Regions from separate parts of the Streptomyces griseus subsp. griseus genome, predicted to be linked through region 1. Evidence: riboswitches for the same ligand, from Rfam matches in the RefSeq annotation. Region 1 holds a riboswitch; each other region holds the start of a gene.
What was found. Region 1 has a riboswitch for cobalamin ahead of D6270_RS06430 (cobalamin biosynthesis protein). Riboswitches for the same ligand answer to the same signal wherever they lie in the genome.
Positions count from the first base shown of each region.

Region 2: another riboswitch for cobalamin. It lies ahead of D6270_RS28670 (CoA-acylating methylmalonate-semialdehyde dehydrogenase); the one in region 1 lies ahead of D6270_RS06430 (cobalamin biosynthesis protein).
Region 3: another riboswitch for cobalamin. It lies ahead of D6270_RS23225 (ribonucleoside-diphosphate reductase subunit alpha); the one in region 1 lies ahead of D6270_RS06430 (cobalamin biosynthesis protein).

Region 1 covers NZ_CP032543.1:1,381,036-1,384,123, reverse strand. The annotation lists gene D6270_RS06435 (cobyric acid synthase) at 1-1,175, opposite strand, end outside; gene D6270_RS06430 (cobalamin biosynthesis protein) at 1,172-2,122, opposite strand; cobalamin riboswitch at 2,260-2,394, opposite strand; gene D6270_RS06425 (hypothetical protein) at 2,543-2,773, opposite strand; gene D6270_RS06420 (inorganic phosphate transporter) at 2,786-3,088, opposite strand, start outside.
Region 2 covers NZ_CP032543.1:6,384,351-6,387,438, forward strand. The annotation lists gene D6270_RS28665 (acyl-CoA dehydrogenase family protein) at 1-234, opposite strand, end outside; gene D6270_RS28670 (CoA-acylating methylmalonate-semialdehyde dehydrogenase) at 231-1,733, opposite strand; cobalamin riboswitch at 1,963-2,142, opposite strand; gene cobF (precorrin-6A synthase (deacetylating)) at 2,307-3,088, shown strand, end outside.
Region 3 covers NZ_CP032543.1:5,115,627-5,118,714, forward strand. The annotation lists gene D6270_RS23225 (ribonucleoside-diphosphate reductase subunit alpha) at 1-1,497, opposite strand, end outside; cobalamin riboswitch at 1,631-1,766, opposite strand; gene D6270_RS23230 (YbdD/YjiX family protein) at 1,945-2,148, opposite strand; gene D6270_RS23235 (carbon starvation CstA family protein) at 2,145-3,088, opposite strand, start outside.

The sequences.
Region 1 (3,088 bases):
ACCGGCTCGCCGAGAGCCGAACCCACCGGCCGCGCCAGCGTCTTGGCCCGGTCGAAGCGGATACGTACGGGCAGCAGACCGAGCCCGTCCACGACCCCGGCCCGCGACTCCACCTCGTCCTCGATCCGCTCACCGAGCACCTGGAACCCGCCGCAGATCCCCAGCACCGGCCGCCCCTCCGCCGCCCGCCGCACCAGTGCGTCCGCGAGACCCCGCTCCCGCAGCCAGGCCAGGGCCTTCACCGTGCCGCGCGTCCCCGGCACGACGACCAGGTCCGCGTCGGCCAGCTCGTCGGGACGGTCCACGAACCGCACCACGACGCCCGGTTCGGCGGCCAGCGCGTCCACGTCCGTGAAGTTCGACATCAACGGCACCGCGCAGACCGCGACCCGCAGCACGTCCTCGCCGTGCGGGGGAGCCACGACCGACTCCCGTACCGCACCCCGCAAGGAGACCCGCAGGCCGTCCTCCTCGTCGATACCGAGCCCGTGGGTGAACGGCAGCACCCCGTACGTCCGCCGTCCGGTCAGCCCGTACAGCATGTCCAACCCGGGCTCCAGCAGTGAGACATCACCCCGGAACTTGTTCACCAGGTACCCCGCGACCAGCGCCTGGTCCTCCGAGCTCAGCAGCGCCGTCGTCCCGAAGAAGGAGGCGAAGACCCCGCCCCGGTCGATGTCCCCGACCACCAGCACGGGGAAGCGGGCCGCCCGAGCGATCCCCATGTTCACGATGTCGGTGCGCCGCAGGTTGATCTCCGCAGGGGACCCCGCCCCCTCGCAGATCACCGCGTCGTACGCCGACCGCAGCTGCTCCAGACAGTCGGTGACCGTCCCGAGCAGCGCCTCCTGCCGGCCCCCGTGGTAGCCCCGGGCGCTCATCTCGCCGACCGGCCTGCCCATCAGGACGACCTGGCTGGACCGGTCGCTGCCGGGCTTCAGCAGGACCGGGTTCATCAGCGCGGTCGGCTCCACCCGGGCGGCCTGCGCCTGCATGGCCTGGGCGCGGCCGATCTCGGCGCCCTCGCGGGTGACGAAGGAGTTGAGGGACATGTTCTGCGCCTTGAACGGCGCGACCTTCACGCCCCGGCGAACCAGCCAGCGGCAGATGCCCGCCGTGACGACGCTCTTGCCCGCGTCCGATGTGGTCCCCGCGACCAGCAGCCCGCCACTCATGCCCGTCCCCGCTTCCGTCCCACGACTGTCCGGCCCGCCACGCACACGCCGAGGGCCAGCGCACTCACCCGGCGCGACAGCCGCACCGCGCGTTCGATGTCGGTGCTCCGCACGTCCCGCCCGGACGCGCCGTTCAGGACCGGCCGGTGTTCGACGCGCCCCGCGTACGCCAGCGTCCCGCCGAGCCGTACGCCGAGCGCCCCCGCGAACGCGGCCTCCACCGGACCCGCGTTCGGGCTCGGATGGCGCCCCGCGTCCGCCCGCCAGGCGCGTACGGCCTCCGAGGGCCGCCCGCCCGCCACGACCGCCAGCGCGGCCGTCAGCCGCGCCCCGGGCCACCCCGCGAGATCGTCCAGTCGGGCCGAGGCCCAGCCGTAACGCCGGTGGCGGGGCGACTTGTGGCCGACCATCGCGTCCAGGGTGTTCACGGCCCGGAAGCCGACGAGCCCCGGCACCCCGCCGATCGCGCCCCACACCAGCGCGCCGACGACGGCGTCCGAGGTGTTCTCCGCGACCGACTCCACCACGGCGCGGGCGATCTGCGGCCCGTCCAGGGAGTGCGGATCACGCCCGCACAGGTGCGGCAGCCGCTCCCGGGCCACCTCCAGGTCCCCGGCGGCCAGCGCGCCCCCGATGGCACGGGCCTCCCGGCCCAGCGACGTACCGCCGACGACCGACCAGGTGGTGGCGGCGGTCAGCGCGACGGCGAGCGCGGGGCGTCCCCGGACGGCACGGGCGGCGAGCGCGGCGGCCCCCACGGCGCCTCCGGCGCACAGCAGGGTGTGCAGCGCGCCCCGGCCCCGGTCGTCACCCCACAGCAGGGACTCCACCCGCGCGGCGGCCCGGCCGAAACCGGCGACGGGGTGGCCCCGCCGGGGGTCGCCGAGAGCCGCGTCGGCGATCAGCCCGGCGGTGGCGCCGTACGCGAAGACACGATCGGCACGCACGCGTCAGGCCGCCGGGGGCAGGGGCGTTCCGGCACGAAGAGGTACGGGACGAGGCAGCGGATGCGGCGCACGGCGGCCGGGCATGGCTTATGTCCTCACTCAGGGTCCGCGCCCTGGTTCGACGTGACCGGCGACAAGAGTCTCCTGGCTTCCCGGATCCGCAGTTCCCCCGGCCTTCCAGCCCGCGTTGCGAGGGCCGTGACATCCGGTGTGGGGGAGTGCTCCCCGGTGACAGTGGCGGGACCGCGCCGGATTCGCACCGGCTTCCTCTTCTGTCGCCGTAAATGGCTCCGGCAGTCCACCACGCTGCGAGAACGGCCGTCAACTTGCTGTTGACCTGCGGAGCTCCAGTGTGCGCAGACGCACATCGGGCCGGACACACGGTGGTGTGTCCGGCCCGAAGGAGTGCGGTGGGGCGCGTCAGGCGACGATCAGATAGATCCCGTACGCGACCGCCGCCACGCACGCCGCGAAGCAGGCGTACGCGCCGGTGCGCGCCAGTGCGGCCGAACCGCCGGAGGCGCCACCGGCGGCCGGGGCCGACAGCTTGGAGAGGGCGACGATGCCCAGGGTGAAGACGCCGACCAGCGCGACGGTGACCACGAGACTGACACCGAAGACGGAGGCGAGAGCTGCCCAGTCGATTTTCATACGGATCTGTCCTTACACCGTCGCCGCGGGGCGGGCCGTGTCGTCGGGCTTCGAGGCCGGGGCCGGGATGGTGGTCGAGAGGTCGGAGGCCGGACCGCCGATGGGCGGCGGCGCGACCGCGGCCATGGCGGTGGTGACGACACCCTGGGGCTCGTCCGCCGCGACCTCGGTGTCGTTGACGTTGGTGTGGTCAACCGGCTGGCGGCGTGAGGCCACCCAGATCGCGAAGGAGCCGCCGACCAGCAGGATCGCGGTGGTGGTGATGCCCCACGGGCCCTGCTTGGTGAGGAACTCGGCGCCCGCGCCGACCAGGCC
Region 2 (3,088 bases), 5.0 Mb from region 1:
GGCCTCGAAGACGAGGACCCCGTCGGAGCGGGACAGTTCGGAGCCGCCGAGGTCCTCCCGTACGTACACACCTCCGAGGCCGAGGCCCGCCGCCTTCCGCAGAACGTCGACGGGGAAGTGCTTGTCCTGGTCCCAGGCCACGGCGTGCGGGGCCAGGTGTTCCTGGGCGAAGTCGAGTGTCGTCTCGACGACCGCGAGCTGGTCGTCGCTGAGCAGGGTGGTCACGGCGGTCATCCCATGGTCGGAATCGTGAAGCTCGCGCCGTCCCGGATCCCGGAGGCGGGCCAGCGCGAAGTGACGGTCTTCGTACGGGTGTAGAAGCGGATGGCGTCCGGCCCGTGCTGGTTGAGGTCGCCGAAGCCGGACCGCTTCCAGCCGCCGAACGTGTGGTACGCCACCGGCACGGGGATCGGCACATTGACGCCGACCATGCCCGTGTCCACCCGGCGGGTGAAGTCGCGGGCGATGTCGCCGTCGCGGGTGAAGAGGGCGACGCCGTTGCCGTACGGATGCTCCGAAGGGAGGCGCAAGGCCTCCTCGTAGTCGGCGGCGCGGACCACGGAGACGACAGGGCCGAAGATCTCCTCCTGGTAGATCCGCATGTCCGGGGTGACCCGGTCGAAGAGGGAAGCGCCGGCGAAGAAGCCGTCCTCATGACCCTCCAAGGCGAAGTCCCTTCCGTCGACGACGAGTTCGGCGCCCTCCTCGATGCCGAGGTCGACATAGCCCCGCACCCGGTCCACCGCGTCCCGGCCCACCAGCGGGCCGAAGTCTGCGTCCGGGTCGTCCGAGCGGCCGATCCGCAGCTCCGCGATCCGCTCGGTGAGCTTGGCCACCAGTGCGTCGGCGGTCTCCTCACCGACCGGCACGGCCACCGAGATCGCCATGCACCGCTCGCCCGCCGATCCGTACCCGGCGCCGATCAGGGCGTCCACCGCCTGGTCCAGGTCGGCGTCCGGCATCACGATCATGTGGTTCTTCGCCCCGCCGAAGCACTGCGCCCGCTTGCCGTGGGCGGCGGCCGTGGCGTAGATGTGCGCGGCGATCGGTGTGGAGCCGACGAAGCCGAGCGCCTTGACGCGCGGGTCCTCCAGCAGGGTGTCCACGGCCTCCTTGCCGCCGTTGACGACGTTCAGGACACCGGGCGGAAGCCCTGCCTCAAGGAACAGTTCCGCCAGCCGCAGCGGTACCGAGGGGTCCCGTTCGGACGGCTTGAGGATGAAGGCGTTTCCGCAGGCCAGAGCCGGTGCGGCCTTCCAGAGCGGGATCATCGCCGGGAAGTTGAACGGGGTGATGCCCGCGACCACACCGAGCGGCCGGCGTAGCGAGTGGACGTCGATCCCGGCGCCCGCGTTGTCGCTGAACTCGCCCTTCAGCAGGTGCGGGACACCGGCGGCGAACTCCACCACGTCCAGGCCGCGCGCGATGTCGCCGTGCGCGTCGGCGACGGTCTTGCCGTGCTCGGAGGAGAGCAGCCGGGCCAGGGAGTCCTTCTCCTTCTCGACCAGCTGGAGGAAGCGCAGCAGGACACGGGCCCGGCGCTGCGGGTTCCACTCGGCCCAATCGATCTGCGCCTCGGCCGCGTCGGCGATGGCCGCCTCGGTCTCGGACCGGCCGGCCAGCGGCACCCGGGCCTGGACCCGGCCGGTGTTGGGGTCGTGGACATCGCCGTACGTGCCCGAGGTGCCGGGCGTGTGCTTGCCGCCGATGAAATGGGTGAGTTCGCGGACCATGGAAACCTGCTCTCGTCGGTGAGATCGTCAGGAGAGATCCGGGGATGGCGCACGGGCCCCACCGCACGCGGCGCTCGGGCCGGGTGCGCGCGGGCGTGAGGGGGCTCGCCGTCGGGGGACGCGAAGGGCTGGGGCCGTCAGGGGGAAGCGGGGAGAACCGCTCGCCGGGACGGGCCTGCGGGGCCGTGGGTGCGGACCGGTGCCATGCGTGTCTGCTCCATCCTCGTGGAAACACGGAACATCCCGCGGCCGGTATCCTGACTCCCGGATCAGCGCCCGCCCTCATGCCTTCCCGACGGCTGCTTCGCCGTCAGTGGCGTTTCCCGCGAGGACGCACTCCCCGGTCACAGTGGCGGGACCGCGCCGGAATCGCACCGGCTTCCCTGACACCACGGGCCTTGAGCGTGGCCGGCGTACAGCCGGACACACCCTTGAGGGTGCCCGGCTGCACGCCGACCACCCCGCTGCTCACGAACATATAGTTGGACGTCCTAGTAAGTCCACCCCGCCTCGCCCCGGCCACCCTCGGGCCCGGCGCGATCGCGCGCCCCGCTGCTGGCATGATCGGCCGACATGAGCGACGCACCACGGCACATCCTCGTCATCGGCATGGGAGCCGGCGACCCCGACCACCTGACCCTCGCCGCGGTGAAGGCGATGCGCAGGGCGCAGGTCTTCTTCGTGCTCGGCAAGGGCCGGGAGAAGGAGTCCCTGACCCGGCTGCGGCGGGACATCCTGGCCGAGCACCTCACCGGCCCCTACCGGGTCGTCGAGGCCGAGGACCCCTGGCGGGACCGCACCCAGGACGACCGGGGCCGCTACACCTCGGCGGTGCACGACTGGCGCCACCGCCGCGCCGACATCTGCGAGCGCCTGATCATCGAGGAGCTGGCACCGGGGGAGACCGGGGCCTTCCTGGTCTGGGGAGACCCTTCCCTGTACGACAGCACCCTCGCGATCCTGGAGGACATCCGGGCCCGTGGAACGGTCGAATTCGGCCATGCGGTGATCCCCGGGATCAGCAGCGTCTCCGCGCTCGCCGCCCGCCACCGCACCTCCCTGAACCAGGTCGGCCGCCCCATCCACATCACCCCCGGCAGGCGGCTCGCCGGAGGGTTCCCGGACGACGACGGCGACATCGTGGTGATGCTGGACGGCCACGCGAGCTTCACCCATCTGACGGGCAGGGGGCTGTGGATCTACTGGGGCGCCTACATCGGCACCCCGGACGAACTCCTCGTCTCCGGCCCCCTCGACGAGGTCGCCGGGCAGATCAGCCGGGTGCGCGCCGAGGCCCGCGAACGCCACGGCTGGATCATGGACACCTATCTGCTGCGCCACGGGCCGGAGGCCGC
Region 3 (3,088 bases), 3.7 Mb from region 1:
GTCGACGACCCGGTCCAGGAAGGTGACCGCGGTGCGGACCGTGGCGTCCAGGCGCTCCCAGTCGATGGAGCCGTTGGCCACGAAGGCGCCCAGGTTGACCGAGCCCAGGTTGCAGACGGCCGTCTCGCCGTCGTCGGTGACTTCGAGGATCTCGGTGCACAGGTTCGAGGAGTGCACGACCCGGCCCGGCTCGGCGGTCTGGTTCGCGGTCCGGTTGGAGGCGTCCTTGAACGTCATCCACCCCTGGCCGGTCTGCGCGAGGGTCCGCATCATCCGGCCGTACAGCTCGCGCGCCGGGATCGACTTGCGGGCCAGGCCCTTGGCCTCGGCCGCGCGGTAGGCCGCGTCGAACTCGTCGCCCCACAGGTCGACCAGCTCGGGCACCTCGGCGGGGGAGAACAGCGACCAGTCGGTGTCCGCGTCGACGCGGCGCATGAACTCGTCCGGGATCCAGTGCGCCAGGTTCAGGTTGTGCGTACGCCGCTGGTCCTCACCGGTGTTGTCGCGGAGCTCCAGGAACTCCTCGATGTCCGCGTGCCAGGTCTCCAGGTACACCGCCGCGGCGCCCTTGCGGCGGCCGCCCTGGTTCACCGCCGCCACCGAGGCGTCCAGCGTCTTGAGGAACGGCACGATGCCGTTGGAGTGCCCGTTGGTGCCCCGGATCAGCGAACCCCGGGCGCGGATACGGGAGTACGACAGACCGATGCCGCCCGCGTGCTTCGAGAGGCGCGCCACCTGGTGGTAGCGGTCGTAGATCGAGTCCAGCTCGTCCTTGGGCGAGTCCAGCAGGTAGCACGAGGACATCTGCGGGTGCCGGGTGCCGGAGTTGAAGAGCGTGGGGGAGGAGGGGAGGTAGTCCAGCCGGCTCATCAGTCGGTAGAGCGCGGCGACCTCGTCCAGCGCGCGCACCGACTCGTCCTCGGCCAGCCCCGCGGCCACGCGCAGCATGAAGTGCTGCGGGGTCTCGATGACCTGACGGGTGAGCGGGTGGCGCAGCAGGTAGCGGCTGTGCAGCGTGCGGAGGCCGAAGTAGCCGAAGCGGTCGTCGGCGCCGTCGGCCAGCGCCTGGTCGACGAGTTCGTCCAGCGCGTCCGCGTGCAGCGCCACGAACGCGGCGGTGCGGTCCGCGATCAGGCCCTCGCGGTGACCCACCGCGACCGAGGCGGAGAAGTGCGTCGCGCCCTGGCCCGCGGCCTCGTCGGCGATCGTACGGGTCAGCAGCCGGGCGGCGAGCTGGGAGTACGCCGGGTCCTCGGAGATCAGCCCCGCCGCCGCCTCGGTGGCCAGCGAGCGCAGCTCGGCCTCGTCGGAGCGGGCGTTGCGCCCGCGCAGCGCGGAGGCGGCGACCCGTCCGGGGTCGGTGTCGGGCAGATCGACGGTGAGGTCGGTCAGGGTCCGCAGCAGGGCGGTCCCGGGTCCGTCGTTCGTGCCGTCGCCGGACGTGGTGGAGGCAGCGGATTCGGTGGCTGAAACCGGATCGGCGGGCGCGATGGTCACTGGGCTTTCCCTCGCTCGGCTGGGGGCCGGCGGCGAGCGGGGAAACCGGGCAGCACGATGCCCTCCAGGGCAGCACTGCTACGGCGTCCACCGGCCCATCCGCGAGGCCCGGACGTCTGGCGTCCGGTTCGGTCGAGCCGGACGCACTGTCGACAGGTCTTCGGACTTCGGGTGTGCAAAAGCACACTGATCACACCGTTGCGGGACAGTTCCGGATTCGCACCGGATTCCCCTGCGGCGACAGCGAGGTCGAGCATACATGTGGGGGGCGCTCGATGAGGAAGCCCCCACATGTTGTGTCGGCGTGAACAGATGTCGGTATGGCGGTCTGGCTTCTTCGCCCGGCTTTCTCCGTATCGGCGGCGCGCAGAGGCCCTCTTGGAGGGCGCGAAAAGGGGCCGCCGCGCCCCTGGGAGGGGTGCGGCGGCCCCGATCGGCCGGTGGCGGTCAGCAGCAGCGGAAGCCCTCGCGGGGGTCCGCCTCACGGGCGTCCGTGCGGCTCCGCTCGAAGGCCCGGCGGTCCATCACCGGCGTGTCCGGATCGTGAGCCCTCGCGTGCGCCACATAGCGGTCGTACGTCGACTCGCCGGTCAGCTCACGGACGTACCAGCGGATCCGTCCGGCCACCCGTCGTACGTCCGCGAGGGTCATGTCCGGCTCCCCGTTCCCGCCGCTTCCTTGCGGATGCCGCCCTCGGGGCCGACACCGGCGGCGGCCAGTTCGGCCTTCTCCTCCTTGGTGGCGATGAGCGAGGCCGGGGCGACGAACTTGGACTGGACGAACGGCGTCTCGTGGAGCCTGACGCTCTCCGGGTCGCGGATGGCGTTGAAGCAGACCCGCCCGGCATCCACCAGCACCACGATGATGAGGAGCGCGAAGAGCGCGCACAGCACCCCGTCGACGGTGGAGTTGGTGACGACGGTCTGCATGTCGTCCATGTTCTTGGCCGGCGGCAGCACCTCGCCCGCGTCGATGCCCGCCTGGTACTTGTCGCGCTGGGCGAAGAAGCCGACCTTCACGTCGGAGGAGAAGATCTTCTGCCAGCTCGCGGTGAGGGTGACGGCCACGTCCCAGGCGAGCGGCACCGCGGTGACCCACGCCCACTTCAGGCGGCCGGACTTGATCAGCAGGACGGTGCAGACGGCCAGCGCGACGGCGGCCAGCAGCTGGTTGGCGATGCCGAAGAGCGGGAAGAGCTGGTTGATGCCGCCCAGCGGGTCGTGCACGCCGACCCAGAGGAAGTAGCCCCAGCCGCCCACCACGACCGCGCTGGCGAACCAGACGCCCGGCTTCCAGGAGACCTCGCGGAACGGCTTGTAGGCGTTGCCCAGCATGTCCTGGAGCATGAAGCGCCCGACGCGGGTGCCGGCGTCCACGGTGGTGAGGATGAAGAGCGCCTCGAACATGATGGCGAAGTGGTACCAGAACGCCTTCATCGCGGTCCCGCCGATCACGGCGGAGAAGATCTCCGACATGCCGAGCGCGAACGTGGGCGCGCCGCCGGTCCGGGAGAGCAGGCTCGCCTCCTCGACGTCCTTGGCGGCCTGGGCCAGGGCGTCCGGCGTGATGGTGAAGCCGAAGTTGGCCACGG